DNA from 2 places in the Solibacillus silvestris genome. Region 2 is predicted to be linked to the other one. Evidence: predicted binding sites of a transcription regulator. Region 2 holds the regulator's gene; the other holds the start of a gene.
What was found. The regulator LexA, encoded in region 2, represses DNA repair genes until DNA is damaged. The targets are predictions, from matches to a motif close to CGAACATATGTTCG.
Positions count from the first base shown of each region.

Region 1: ACTHOQ_RS03725 (Y-family DNA polymerase) is a predicted target of LexA. The motif match lies at 6,060-6,073, and genes of this name have one in related genera.

Region 1 covers NZ_JBQCJW010000004.1:50,618-58,120, reverse strand. Annotated here, with positions in the region: gene ybaK (Cys-tRNA(Pro) deacylase) at 228-716, shown strand; gene ACTHOQ_RS03745 (YczE/YyaS/YitT family protein) at 731-1,348, shown strand; gene ACTHOQ_RS03740 (glycine C-acetyltransferase) at 1,407-2,597, shown strand; gene ACTHOQ_RS03735 (pyridoxal phosphate-dependent aminotransferase) at 2,879-4,060, opposite strand; gene ACTHOQ_RS03730 (carbon-nitrogen family hydrolase) at 4,218-5,009, shown strand; gene ACTHOQ_RS03725 (Y-family DNA polymerase) at 6,093-7,346, shown strand; gene ACTHOQ_RS03720 (YolD-like family protein) at 7,359-7,503, shown strand, end outside.
Region 2 covers NZ_JBQCJW010000003.1:3,020-10,522, reverse strand. Annotated here, with positions in the region: gene ACTHOQ_RS02420 (5' nucleotidase, NT5C type) at 1-463, shown strand, start outside; gene ACTHOQ_RS02415 (gamma-glutamyl-gamma-aminobutyrate hydrolase family protein) at 586-1,281, shown strand; gene lexA (transcriptional repressor LexA) at 1,368-1,991, opposite strand; gene yneA (cell division suppressor protein YneA) at 2,153-2,503, shown strand; gene ACTHOQ_RS02400 (YneB family resolvase-like protein) at 2,490-3,146, shown strand; gene ACTHOQ_RS02395 (DUF896 domain-containing protein) at 3,213-3,449, shown strand; gene tkt (transketolase) at 3,587-5,581, shown strand; gene ACTHOQ_RS02385 (DNA helicase) at 5,835-6,401, shown strand; gene ACTHOQ_RS02380 (alpha/beta hydrolase) at 6,421-7,068, shown strand; gene ACTHOQ_RS02375 (putative bifunctional diguanylate cyclase/phosphodiesterase) at 7,113-7,503, opposite strand, start outside.

The sequences.
Region 1 (7,503 bases), on a different contig from region 2:
CGGTTTTTTATTTGCAAAAAATCGCCGAAGCATAGCGCATTAGCAGGTCATCCAATGTTATACTATGTTCAAAGTTCAGCTTATTTCGGCAGGTGTTCAACAATTCGCTGAAATGTACGAACCGAGGCTAAAAATATCGCATCGTGCGGCAACGGCCGACTGACCCGCGTCCTGCAGAATCCGGACACAATTGCGCCGAGGCTTATTGATAAAAAGGAGTGGTCATTTTGGCGAAGAAGCAAACAAAAACAAATGCGATTCGTTTAATCGAGCAACAAAAAATTACACATGAAGTTTTTGAATATACGATACAAAATGGCGAGGCGGTTGATGGTCTTACTGTTGCCGGCAAAATCGGCCAGCCGGTGGAAAAAGTATATAAAACATTAGTCGCCACCGCTGGAAAGGGGAAATATTTTGTTTTCGTTATCCCGGTCGACGCGGAACTTGATTTGAAGGCAGCCGCAAAGGCGGTGGGCGAAAAGAAAATAGAAATGATTCCTGTAAAAGAGTTGCTCAGCTTAACAGGCTATATGCGCGGGGGATGTTCTCCGATCGGCATGAAAAAGCTGTTTCCGACATTTGTCGAGCAAGCCGCAAAAACGCTCGATTATATAATCGTAAGCGCAGGAAAAGTAGGGATGCAAATAAAGCTTGCGCCCGCAGATTTAGCAAAGGCAACGAATGGGCATTTTGCCGCGATTGCCGCAAAATAGAAAGAAGGATTATTGTGTCGAAGAAATTTAAATGGCAGTGGGGAAGTTTTTTTACAGGATTGATCGTGATGGCATTGGGGGTTACGATGACGATTAAAGGAAATGTCGTCGGTACGGCTCCTTGGGATGTTTTGCATATTGGCCTTTTCAAGCAATTCGGTTTGACAATTGGTTCATGGTCAATTTTAATGGGGCTTTTTATCATTAGTGCAACATCGCTCTATTTAAAACGGATTCCAAAGCTGGCGACGATTTTAAATATGCTGTTGATTGGTTCGTTCATTGACTTTTTCAACTGGCTATTGCCCGAGGCGACTATATTTATGTTTGAAATCGCTTATTTTACAGCAGGCTTTTTTGTTATGAGTGCTGGCTGTGCTCTCTATATTGCGGCAAGTTTAGGCGAAGGTCCCCGCGATACAGTGATGATGATTATTGCGAGTAAAGGCTATTCCGTAAAAACAGGGCGTATGGTAATGGAAGTATTTGCAGCGAGCGCGGGCTGGCTGCTTGGCGGTCCTGTTGGCGTCGGGACGGTTATTTTAGCGCTCGGCACAGGCTATATTATTCAGCCGTCACTATTTTTCTTCAGAAGAAAGCTTGAGGAAATAATCGGGGAGTCCCTTACATAAAAAATACATACCATATGCTAAAATAAAGAGGATGTTGAAATCGAAAGGATGGACGAGCATGTCAAACGTATTAAATACTTTTTTGGATGAAAATCTGCATGCATTACACTCACAAGGTTTATACAATGAAATCGACCCTGTTGAAGGTGCAAATGGGCCGATTATTCAAGTGGCAGGCAAACAGCTTATTAACTTATCTTCGAATAACTATTTAGGCTTGGCGACAAATGACGAACTGAAAAAGATTGCGCAAGACACAATCGCTTCATATGGTGTCGGTGCGGGGGCTGTCCGTACAATTAATGGCACGCTCGATCTGCACGTGAAATTGGAAGAAACATTGGCGAAATTTAAAGGTACGGAAGCTGCCATTAGCTATCAATCAGGCTTCAACTGTAATATGGCGGCAATTTCGGCGGTTATGGATAAAAATGATGCGATTTTATCGGATGCATTAAACCATGCTTCCATTATTGATGGCTGTCGTTTATCAAAGGCAAAAATCATTCCATTCGCACATGCGGATATGGATGATTTACGTGCAAAAGCGAAACAAGCGAAGGAATCGGGTCTTTACAATAAAGTTATGGTCATTACAGATGGTGTGTTCTCGATGGATGGCGATATTGCGAAATTGCCTGAAATTGTGGAAATTGCAAAAGAATTTGATCTAATTACGTATGTAGACGATGCGCACGGTTCTGGCGTTACAGGCAAAGGTGCAGGGACAGTGAAGCATTTCGGTTTGCAAAACGAAATCGACTTCCAGATCGGTACATTATCGAAAGCGATCGGTGTTGTCGGCGGCTATGTAGCAGGGAAGAAAAACCTGATCGATTGGCTAAAAGTTCGTTCCCGTCCGTTTTTATTTTCTACAGCATTGCCGCCAGGGGATGTTGCGGCAATTACACTTGCTGTGGAGATGATTATGGAATCGACGGAACTGCATGACAAACTTTGGGAAAATGGCGATTATTTAAAGAATGGCTTAAAGGAGCTTGGCTTTAATATTGGAGAATCTGAGACACCGATTACACCTTGTATCATTGGCGAAGAAAAGCTGACACAGCAATTCTCGAAACGTTTACTTGAAGAAGGTGTGTATGCGAAGGCAATCGTATTCCCGACAGTGCCAAAAGGAACAGGACGCGTGCGCAATATGCCAACAGCCGCGCATACGAAGGAAATGCTTGATGACGCATTGGCGATTTACGAAAAAGTAGGTCGTGAATTAGGCGTAATTAAATAAAGAATGAAAGCTCAGCGCTATTTTGAGGATAGTGCTGGGCTTTTTTATATAAAGTAACCGACCCAAATTCGCTTGCTGCTCCAATTGAGGATTATCGTATGTGAATTGAGGATTAAATCCAAGTTGATGGGATGACGAAATTCACGAGAGAATATTATCTAATTAAAAGGACAATGCGGAGAATAAACCGTCGTCTTCACCGCATTTCAAAGCGCAGAGAAATGTAATTGTATGAAAAGCATAATAGGGCAACAAAATCGTTAAGTGCTTATATGGATGAATTATTCTAAAATCATTTCTGTAAATAGCCCGAGCTTCGCCACACGCTGCATTGCTTCACGCAGACGCTCTTCATCGACGAGAAGTCCCACACGAATATAGCCTTCGCCATACGCCCCGAAGCCATTTCCGGCCGCGACCGCGATATCGGCCTTTTCAAGCAAAAGGTCGGCAAATTGTTCGCTCGTATAAGGTACGGGCACAGGAAGCCATGCGAAAAACGAGCCTTTTGGTGCGGTAATATCCCACCCGATTTTTCGTGCTTCTTCCACGAGTGCATTGCGGCGGCGCTCGTACAATGCGCGCAATTCGTCTACACAATGCTGCTCTTCGTTCAATGCGGTAGCTGCCGCCTGTTGAATCGCAGGGAATTGACTGCAAAATAAATGGTCCTGAATAATATTAATCGCCTCAATCATTTTCGCGTTGCCAACTGCAAAGCCGATACGCCAGCCTGCCATATTATAAGACTTCGATAATGTATAAAGCTCAATGCCTACCTCTTTTGCCCCTTCTGCCTGCAGGAAGCTTGGAGGACGTTCACCGTCAAAGCCGATTGCCCCATATGCAAAATCATGTGCAACAGCGATATTGTTTTCCTTAGCAAGCTGAACGGTCTTCTTGAAGAAATCATATGTTGCGACACCGCCAGTCGGGTTGTTCGGATAGTTTAAATACATAAGTTTTGTGCGTTGTACGACTTCTTCCGACAATGCTTCATAGTCCGGCAAAAATTGGTTTTTCGCTTCAAGCGGCATCGTGTCGAACTTCACATCGGCAAGTGCAACGCCTGACAAATAATCGGGATAGCCAGGGTCGGGAAGCAGCATATAGTCGCCTGGATTGAGCAGTGCAAGCGGAAGTTCTACCAAACCGATCTTTGTTCCGCCAAGTATCGCTACTTCCGTATCCGGGTCGATGTCGACATTATATTCACGTTTATAAAAATCGGCTGCCGCCTGCTTTAATTCCGCGATGCCGCGAAATGGGGGATACTTATGTGTTTGCGGATCGTTTGCCGCAATTTGCAGTGCTTCAATAATATGCGCTGGTGTTGGCTTGTCTGGATTACCTTGGCCTAAATTGATTACATCACGTCCTTGTATGATTGCGGCATTCACTTTATTCACAAGTGCGGCGAAAAATTGCGGCGGGAGTTGCTGCAGCTTTTTCGAGAATTCTATCATTCGTTCATCACCCCTAAAAATATTAAATTAATCTTAGTATTTTTCTAGGTTTAAGTAAAGTGAAGATTATGATAATTTGGGGCGGAATGTTAAAATGAATATGGGTATGCGAAAGCTCTATTTCGCATTGAATTTACTAAAGGCGGTGTCATTTATGAAAATCGGTTGTATTCAATTAAATGTAGGATTTGGCAAAGTGGATGAAAATTATGAACGGGCGGAAAAGTTCATCCGCGAAGCAGTGGCGGGCGGTGCGGAAATCATTGTATTGCCGGAAATGTGGAACACAGGATATGCACTCGAAAAATTGGGCGAGCTTGCAGATATAAACGGTGAACGCACGCAAGCATTTTTAAGCGGGCTTGCAAAAGAATTGGCGGTACATATTGTAGGCGGATCGGTGGCGGTAAAGCGCGGCGACAAGTTTTATAATACGATGTACACATATAATCGTGACGGCGAATTAGTCGGCGAATACAGTAAGGCACACTTATTCCGCTTAATGGATGAGCATTTGTATTTGGAGTCAGGCAGCGGGATGAACCGCTTTGCATTAGGTGAGCTAGAAGCAGGCGGTGTCATTTGCTATGATATCCGCTTCCCGGAATGGCTGCGATCCCATGCACTGGACGGTGCAAAGGTGCTGTTCGTTCCAGCCCAATGGCCGACACCCCGCATCGACCATTGGAAAATTTTACTGCAGGCGCGTGCGATTGAAAACCAATGCTTTGTTGTTGCGGTGAACCGGATTGCCCGCAAAGTGGAAAATTTCAATGGACAGTCGATGATTATCGGTCCATGGGGCGAGGTGCTTTGGACGGGCGCAGAGGATGAGGAGCTGGCGATTATTGACGTTGATTTTTCAAATGTCGATGAAGTGCGCGGCCGCATTCCTGTATACGAGGATCGCCGCCCAAGCCTTTATGAAAAAGTGATAATGGAATAAATTTGTGGAGCGCACTTGGCTGATACCGGTGCGTTTTTTTTTAGGAAACTATAGATTTTGGCAATGTAGATAACTTTATAAAAAAGTGTTGTCCCCGTCCAAGCAAACCGCGCCAATTCTTCGCACCATTAGGCCCCACCACGCAAAAGAAAGGCACTGAAAATCCACGGTTATTTAAAATCTACTATCATTTTTAATAAGGGCTTCTCTTTTGGATTGGAGTGGGCGAAATTTACACTCCCTGATAGAAATTCCGGCTCTTAATTAAATTAATAAGAAAAATAACCGGAGATTTTCCGGTTATTTGCGCAATGTGGCTCTTTTTGGAGTAAATAAGAGGAATTTTTCCGGTTATCCAAAGAAAAATATTCTATTTTCATGTTTTTTAGGTCAATAGGCGGAATTTCTCCGTTTATTGAGAGCATTTTTTATTGTATTTTTTATATAAGGGGAATTTTTCCGTCTATTTCTTAAAGAGGCACTTAAATGGACCGCCCCCCGTTAATAGCGGATCCCTTTTCATCCAAGTTGCGGTGATCTGTCTCTTTTTTGCCATCAAGCCGCTTCGCTGAAAATATGCTTATATTTCCTCGGGGATTTTCAGCTGGCGAATAAAGTAGGCAGACACATTTACTGAAGAAACGGGACTGGCAGTTGTGCCCGTAAAAAACTGTTAATTGAAATGAAAGCCCAAAATTAAAAAGACAGATCTTCAGCGCCCTTTGCAAAAGTGGTGGAACGTTTACTTTTGCGTCGGGTCCTCCAATATCTGTCGGAGTTGAACGGGCGCTTTAGCACTTTTGTTGCTGCATGGGAAAGGAGTCCGCCAAATATTAGGGATTTACTCTTAAATGCTGATTTTGCGGTAGCCGCAACAAGTTGCAGCCAACCTTGGCACAAAGCTTCTATCATATTATACGAAATGCAATAATAAAATCTTGCTCTTGTCCCTTCATTACCGTTGCATATCCTAAATCGCATCATAAAAAATGCAATTTAGAATTTCCCACTACTTTCCACTTGCCATCTCATATATCTCATTTTAATATAAGAACAAATGTTCGTTATGAGGAGATGAGCTTCATGTATGAAAATGCGCCTGAACGTTCGATTGTCTGTATTGATATGCGTAGTTTTTATGCGAGCTGTATTGCATTAGTTGAAAATTTAAATGTAATGGAGGTGCCGATTGCGATTGTCGGGAATTTTCAGCAAAAGGGAAGTGTTGTGCTTGCAGCGTCCCCGCCGATGAAAAAGCGATTTAATATTCGCTCAGGCTCACGTCTTCATGAAATTCCGCCACATCCCGATATCCGTCTATTCGAGGCGAAAATGTCGTTGTTCATACGTATGTCGATGGAAATTACACGTCTGTTCAATTTGTTTGTGCCAAAAGAAGCAATCCATGTATATAGTGTCGATGAGAGCTTTATCGATTTAACAGGAACGGAAAAATTAAGAGGTGCGCCCGAGGAAACAGCGAAATACATTCAACAGCTTGTCTACAATCAGTTTGGAATTCCTTGTGTCGTTGGTTTTGGACCTAATATGCTCATGGCAAAATTAGCGCTTGATATCGAGGCGAAAAAAACGGGTTTTGCGAAATGGACATATAATGATGTACCGGCAAAATTATGGCCCATCATGCCATTGTCTACAATGTGGGGAATCGGCCGTCGCACAGAAAAGACATTGAACCATATGGGCATTTACTCTGTTTATGATTTGGCGCATACCGACTTGGCTTTATTGGAGGAACGCTTTGGTGTCATCGGCAATCAGCTTTATTATCATGCATGGGGTATCGATCATTCGACTGTTGGCGCACCGATAGTACAAGGGCAGATCAGCTTCGGCAAAGGGCAAATGCTTATGCGCGATTATCAAAGCCGGAAAGAGATTTTAGTCGTGATGCTTGAAATGTGCGAGGATGTAGCAAGACGTGCGCGCGAGGCAAAGAAAATCGGACGGACAATTTCGCTCGGGCTTAGCTATAGCAAAAATGCATTCGGGGGCGGCTTTCACCGTTCGCGCACAATTGATGAGCCGACGAACGATACATTGAAAATATTTGAAATATGCAAACAGCTGCTCGACGAATTTTATACAGAGCGCCCGGCACGCAAAATTACGATTACATTAAGCAATATTGAAAGCGAATATTCGATGCAGCTAAGCTTGTTTGATGAGACAAAATGGCGCAGCCGCAAGCTTGGGGAAACGATGGACCACTTGCGTGCAAAATATGGGACGACATCCATTTTGCGCGCCGTCTCCTATACGGAAGCAGGCACTGCGCTTGCACGGGCGACATTGATAGGCGGGCATAAACAATAGGGAGTGAATGTGATGAACAAAGACAGAGGTGTGATCAAATGGACAGCAATGATGCTGCCGGAGCATGTAAAGCTGCTGCGGGAATGGCAAAAGGAGGATGTGCTAGTTGCACAGCCGCAATTGGATGAAGCGCAATTGGAACAAATTAATATAAATT
Region 2 (7,503 bases):
CGGTACGGATTTTACGGATGAAGAATTTTTATTGACAACACAGCGTGATTTGCCTCGCGAAGATGCGAAAAAACTGTTTGCCATGTTAAATGAGCCGGATTATTTCCGCGATTTAAAAGTGCTTGATGAGGACGCAATTGAAGTTATTCAAGAGCTTCAAGAGCATTATGAAGTGTTTATTGCGACAGCAGCGATGGATGTACCCGGGTCATTTACTGCAAAATATGATTGGCTAATGGAGCATCTGCCATTTATAAAAACACAAAATATTGTTTTTTGCGGGAATAAGGCGGTTATACATACCGATTATTTAATCGATGACAGTCCAAGGCAACTAGCTGCATTTAAAGGGACGGGGCTATTATATTCAATGCCGTACAACAGTGCGGAGGAAGGATATATACGTGTCCAAAACTGGCAGGATATCAAACAATACTTCATTAAACAATTGGAAACCGTATAACAGCGTAAGGATTGCACTTGAGCAATCCTTTTTTTACGGATAATTTCGCTGGTCATTTACCGAGGTGCAATAGTATAATTTGAATTATTTGAATTATCTATAAAAGATAAGGGGCAGGTAAAATGAAACCAATCATTGGGTTGACGATGTACGACTTTGATAAAAAACTGGATATTAATAATGCCTATTTAACGTCAATTGAACAGGCAGGGGGTATCCCGGTATGCATACCGAATGCGACAAAAGAAAATGCGGAAGCTTTATTAAACATTATAGACGGGCTTGTATTAATTGGCGGTGCCGATATTGATCCACTATTATTTGGGGAAGAGCCGCATCGCCATATAGGAAGTGTTGTCCGAAAGCGCGATGATAGCGATATTTTGCTAATGAACGAGGCATACAATAGACAAATGCCCATTTTAGGTATTTGCCGAGGCCAGCAAATTATGAATGTTGCGCTTGGCGGAACGATTATACAGGATATTCCGTCACAGATGGAAAATGCTTTATTACATAAGCAATCTTCCAAGCGAGCAGAATTGGCCCACACTGTTGAAGTGGCAACACCAAAATTTAAAACTATTTTTGGGGAAGATTCGTTTCGCGTGAACACATTTCACCACCAATCTGTTGGACAGTTGGGGAAAGGGTTGGTTGTATCGGCAATTGCGAAAGATGGCATTATTGAAGGGATTGAGCATGAATCGCACCCGTACTGTGTTGCAGTGCAGTGGCATCCAGAGGAATTGGCCCCTCATGGAAATATTCATGCACAACGTTTATTTGAAAGCTTTATAAATGCGTGCAAAAAGTAAGGAACGGAATGGCTCAGTCGATAGCGGCTGAGTTTTTTGGCAATATAAAAAAACTTGCCGATTCAACTAGAATGGCAAGCTTACAATTAATGAATATTTCGATAGAGACCTACAACTTTGCCTAAAATGGATACTTTATTGACGATAATTGGCTCCATTGAACTGTTTTCCGGCTGTAAACGAAAATATGTCTTTTCTTTGTAGAAGCGTTTTACCGTCGCTTCATCTTCCTCCGTCATTGCAACGACTATTTCGCCATTGCTTGCTGTAGAAGTTTTCTTCACGATGACATAATCCCCATTTAGAATGCCTGCTTCAATCATCGATTCTCCCATAATTTCAAGCATGAATAAATCTTCTTCCGGAGAGCCATATGCATCTGGCAACGGGAAATATTCCTGGATGTCTTCAATTGCCGAAATAGGTAGACCGGCTGTTACTTTGCCGATTAATGGCACATGGATAACCCCTTGTTTAGCGATTGACATATCTTCCTGATCTAATATTTCAATGGCGCGCGGCTTCGTAGGGTCGCGACGAATAAGCCCTTTACTTTCTAAACGAGCAAGATGCCCATGGACCGTTGAACTAGAAGCTAAACCTACCGCCTCTCCAATTTCACGAACTGATGGCGGATAGCCTTTTGTACGAACTTCCTCTTTTATAAAAGTTAGAATGGCTTGTTGTCGCTTTGAAATTTTCTGTGTCAACTTACTCACCTCTTTATCATGCTATTTTTCTTAATGTAAGTATAGCAGTATGCGAACATGAAAGCAAACATAAGTTCGAAAAAGCAGTTGACAAAAACATACGTTCGTAATATTATGGGAACAAATATTCCGAACATACATTCTAAAAAAGGGGTTTTCTTATGAAGAAGTTGAGATTAAACAGCTTTACATCAATGCTGCTTGCATTTTCCATTTTATTATTTGCCATTATCATCGTTAAAGACGATAAAATTGAATTATACGAACACGTAACAATTGAGCATGGCGATACTTTATGGTCGTTAGCGGAACAATATCGTGGTAAAATGGCAAAGCATGATTGGATAAGTGAAGTTAAGAAGGAAAATGGCTTGCTGGATGAAAAGGTTGTTTTCGGTCAAGTATTGGTCGTACCTGTGGAAAAAGACGCACAATACATCGTCAAACTGAACGAATCATCAGACATGCAATCATCGGTTAAAGTAGTGAGAGAAAATAATGACAGAAACTAAAGCAGTTATTTATTGTCGTGTCAGCACTGAAAAGGACACGCAAGAAACATCATTAATACGTCAGCAAGAGGAGCTGACAAACTATGCTAAAACATTCGGCTATAAAGATGCTCAAATCTTCTCGGATCAGCATAGCGGCTATGACGTAGACCGTGCCGGTTTGCTCGATATGCTCGATTATATGAAAGAGTTTGGCATTAAAGCATTATTTGTGCAGGATGAAACGCGTTTAGGACGCGGGAATGCACGAATGGCGGTGCTCCACTTACTACAAAAGTACGAAGCGACTGTGTACACATTAAATGATGCAGGACCTGTTGTTTTAAATGAAATGGATACGATGCTCCTCGAAATTTTGGCCATTGTTGAAGAATATCAGCGACGTATGCATAACGCAAAAATCCGCCGGGGAATGCGCCGTGCTGTCGAAAATGGGTATAAGCCACAAAATAACTTGAAAAATCGAGGCAATATAGAAGGACGCGAAAGAAAAGAAGTGCCTGTTGAAGAAATTGTCCAGCTTCGCCAAAAAGGGCTGACTTTTGCCGAAATTGCGACTACAATCTCCGGGTTTGGCACTCCAATCAGCAAAGCAACTGTACATAGAAGATATATTGAATATATGGAGCGACTTGAAGAGTAAACACTTGCCCTTCAAGTCTTTTTTTTATACCTTTGTATTATTGGTACGAAGAAAGGTGAGATCGATATGTTATCAAAAGAAAAATTAGCTCGCATTAATGAGCTTTCTAAATTAGCTAAAGAAGGAAAATTGACAGAAGAACAAGCGAAGGAACGTACAGCACTAAGAAAGGAATATTTAGACACATTCCGTTCGACAATGCGCGATACGATAGAGCATGTGAAAGTTGTGGATGAAGAAGGAAACGATGTAACACCTGAAAAACTGAAACAAATTAAAGCGCAAAAAAACTTTTTAAACTAAAATTTTTAATGATATGACACATTTATTATTAAGTATGACACAATTTAATGAACGTTTTGAGAAATGATTGTTTTCTTGCGGGAATTTGTCTAAACTAAAGAATGTATAAATATCGTACGAGGAAAGGATGTCACATAATGACACAACAGATGGATCAGTTAGCAATTAACGCAATCCGTACATTATCAATCGACGCAATTGAAAAAGCAAATTCCGGCCACCCAGGTTTACCGATGGGTGCCGCACCAATGGCATATACGTTGTGGACGAAGCAATTACGCCATAACCCGCAAAACCCAAATTGGTATAATCGCGACCGTTTTGTATTATCAGCTGGACATGGTTCCATGCTTTTATATAGCTTATTGCATTTAGGAGGCTACGGTTTAGAGATGGAAGAGATCAAAAACTTCCGTCAATGGAATTCAAAAACTCCGGGACATCCTGAATACGGCCATACAGTAGGTGTAGAAGCAACAACAGGTCCATTAGGGCAAGGTATTGCGATGTCTGTAGGGATGGCTATGGCTGAACGTCACTTGGCTGCAACATATAACAAGCCGGGTAAAGATATTGTGGACCACTATACATTCGCACTATGTGGTGACGGTGATTTAATGGAAGGTGTTGCTGCTGAAGCGATTTCACTTGCAGGTCACTTGAAATTGGATAAGCTGATTGTGTTATACGATTCGAATGACATTTCACTTGATGGCGATCTGGAAAAATCCTTCTCGGAAAACATTCAAAAACGTTTTGAATCTTACGGCTGGAACTATTTAAAAGTTGCGGACGGTACAGATATTGTGGAAATTAATTCAGCAATCGAAAAAGCGAAACAAAATACTGGCGGTCCAACAGTGATTGAAGTGAAGACTGTCATCGGATTCGGTTCTCCAAACAAATCAGGAAAAGCAGATTGCCATGGTGCACCGCTTGGATTTGATGAAGTTGCTTTAACGAAAGCTGCATACGCATGGGAACATGAGCCGTTCTTCGTCCCAACTGAAGTGTATGATACATTTAAAGCTGCAAGCGAAGTACAGGGCGTCCAGGCAGAAGCAGCATGGAATGAATTATTCGAAAGCTATAAAAACGAATACCCTGAGCTGGCTGCACAATTTGTGAATGCAATGGAAAACAAATTACCGGAGAACTATGCTTCTGAATTACCTGTATATGAAGCAGGTACTGCAGTAGCTACTCGTTCATCATCTGGTGATGCAATCAATGCAATTGCCAAAACAATGCCATCATTCTTCGGCGGTTCTGCTGACTTGGCAGGATCAAACAAAACGACAATTAAAGGCGCCGGCGATTTCTTTGCCGAAACTCCGGAAGGCCGTAATATTTGGTTTGGTGTTCGTGAATTTGCAATGGGCGCTGCGCTGAACGGTATGGCATTACATGGCGGTTTAAATGTATTTGGCGGTACTTTCTTTGTGTTCTCTGACTATGTACGTCCGGCAATTCGTTTATCTGCATTAATGGGCTTGCCTGTAACATATGTGTTTACACATGACTCCATTGCGGTAGGCGAAGATGGTCCTACACATGAGCCGATCGAGCATTTAGCATCGTTGCGTGCAATGCCGAATCTTTCAGTGATCCGTCCTGCTGATGCGAATGAATCTGTTGCAGCATGGAAATTAGCTGTAGAGAGCAAATCAACGCCAACTGTATTAGTATTATCTCGTCAAAACTTGCCGGTATTAGACGCTGCAAAAGAGACAGTATACGAAGGTGTTGAAAAAGGCGCTTATGTCGTTTCAGCTTCATCAAAAGAAACTCCGGATGCCCTTTTAATTGCAACGGGTTCTGAAGTTGGCTTGGCAGTAGAAGCGAAAAAAGCATTGCTTGCAGAAGGAATTGACGCATCTGTTGTATCAATGCCATCAATGGACCGCTTTGAAAAGCAGTCGAAGGAATACAAAGAATCTGTATTACCTAAAGCTGTGACGAAGCGTTTAGCAATTGAAATGGGTGCATCACTTGGCTGGCATAAATATGTTGGCTTTGAAGGAGATGTACTGGCAATTGATCAATTTGGTGCATCGGCTCCGGAAAAAATTGTGCTTAAAGAATACGGCTTCACAGTAGAAAATGTAGTTGCTAAAGTAAAAGCGCTATAATTGGAAGCTCCAAAAGCCACTCGTCTTTTACGGCGAGTGGCTTTTAACTTCTTTCAGAGATTGTTCAAACAGTCGAAAAAGTTAAAGCTTTCGCTGGATGCTATGGATTCGCTATGGAGTTCTTTTCGCCGGCGCAAAGTCGTGCATGGGTATGATTAAGCCAAGGGGCAAATAATTTGTAACGTGCGATTTTTTTGAAGGAATGGTACGATAGAAAATGAAAAACGAAGCAATAGATTAAGGATGTGGACGAATGATGACAGCAGAAAAAATCCAAAAAGACATTACTACATATATTGAAAAAGCAATTCATTTATTATCAAGTCAGGCAGATCCAAAAAAATTCGAAGCAATAATTCAGCAGAATATTAATGATAAACGGGAATCATCAACTTCAACGATTGATTTTTATGACCGCCTAATGTTGAATATGGCGTACTTCGTTGAAAACAAAATGGCATGGACAGATCTTGTTCGTTCGGCATTTACTGCTGGGGAAGTGCCCGATGTAAAGTATATCGAAAACGAATTAATGGCACAGCAAATGCGGATTCGCAATAGTGTTGCAGAGAAAATGGACGATTATAAGAAGGCGTTTCATCAGCAATATGAAGAATTAAAAGCGGAAGATGAGGATGTTATTTACGATTATGCTTATGCTTCGGTGGAACATGCATTGCGCGTGGATTTTCTAACATTAGTCTGTGCGAAAAAAGCGGCAATCTTAACAAAAGGCGATATCGAAGAAACGTTAAAAATGATGGATGGCTATATGGCATACTATACAGACCAAATCGTCAATAAAATGACGCTTTCTTAAAAGGAGATACAATAACAATATGAACACACCATTTAATTATTTGCACAAAGCCCCTGTGATGGCTACGGGGAAACAGCCTGCAATCTTTTTATTGCATGGCTTAGGCAGTGATGAAAACGATTTATTGCAGCTCGTCGATTCGTTTTCGGCACAGTGCCATATTTTTAGTTTGCAAGGTCCAATACAGCACCGCCCAGGCTATGCATTTTATACATTTGAAGAAGAGGGCAAACCAGAGCGCGCCATATTCGATAAAGTATTAAAGGGGATTGAAGCTTTTATCCATGAAGCGATAATAGAATTTGACCTGGATGAACAGCAAATTTACATTGTTGGCTTTAATCAAGGAGCGGCGATGGCACAGTCTCTTGCAATGGTAATGGGAAATACGATTCGCGGCACAGCTGCCTTAAGCGGATATTTGCCGGAGTTTGCAGCACTTGAGTATAGCAAAAAGACGATGGATGCATCAAAAATCTTTATTTCTCATGGGGAATATGATTATGATTTCCCGTTTGAATGGGCAGAGCATGCGGTACGGTTCTTTAATGACTACGGCACGAATGTCACGTTTAAATCTTATCCGGTCGGTCATGGCGTGAGTGAGCAAAATTTACATGATTTAATCGCATTTTTGGCGAACGATTTACCGAAAAGTTTAAATTAAAAAAACAGCTGACGAAAAAGGAATCACTTCTCGTCAGCTGTTTTTTATGTGTCCAATAATTGTTCTGCATCGGCAATTGCCATCGGTTTGTAAAAATAGTAGCCTTGACCTGCAGGACAGCCGAGTTGCTGGAGCATGATCAATTGTTCCTCTGTTTCAATCCCTTCGGCAATCGGGCGCATTTTAATATTTTTCGCCAATTGGATAATTGTTTGCACGATGGCATACATTCCGGGCTCATTCATGGAACTGACAAAGCTTCGGTCGATTTTTATTTCAGAAAACGGCAGCTGCGGCAAATAGCTTAATGAAGAAAAACCTACCCCGAAATCATCGATCGAGCACTCAATTCCGAGCTCCTTCAGTCGCGCCAAAATCTCTTTTGCCTTTGCAAAGTCAACCAATTCGATGCTTTCCGTCACTTCAAGCTTAATA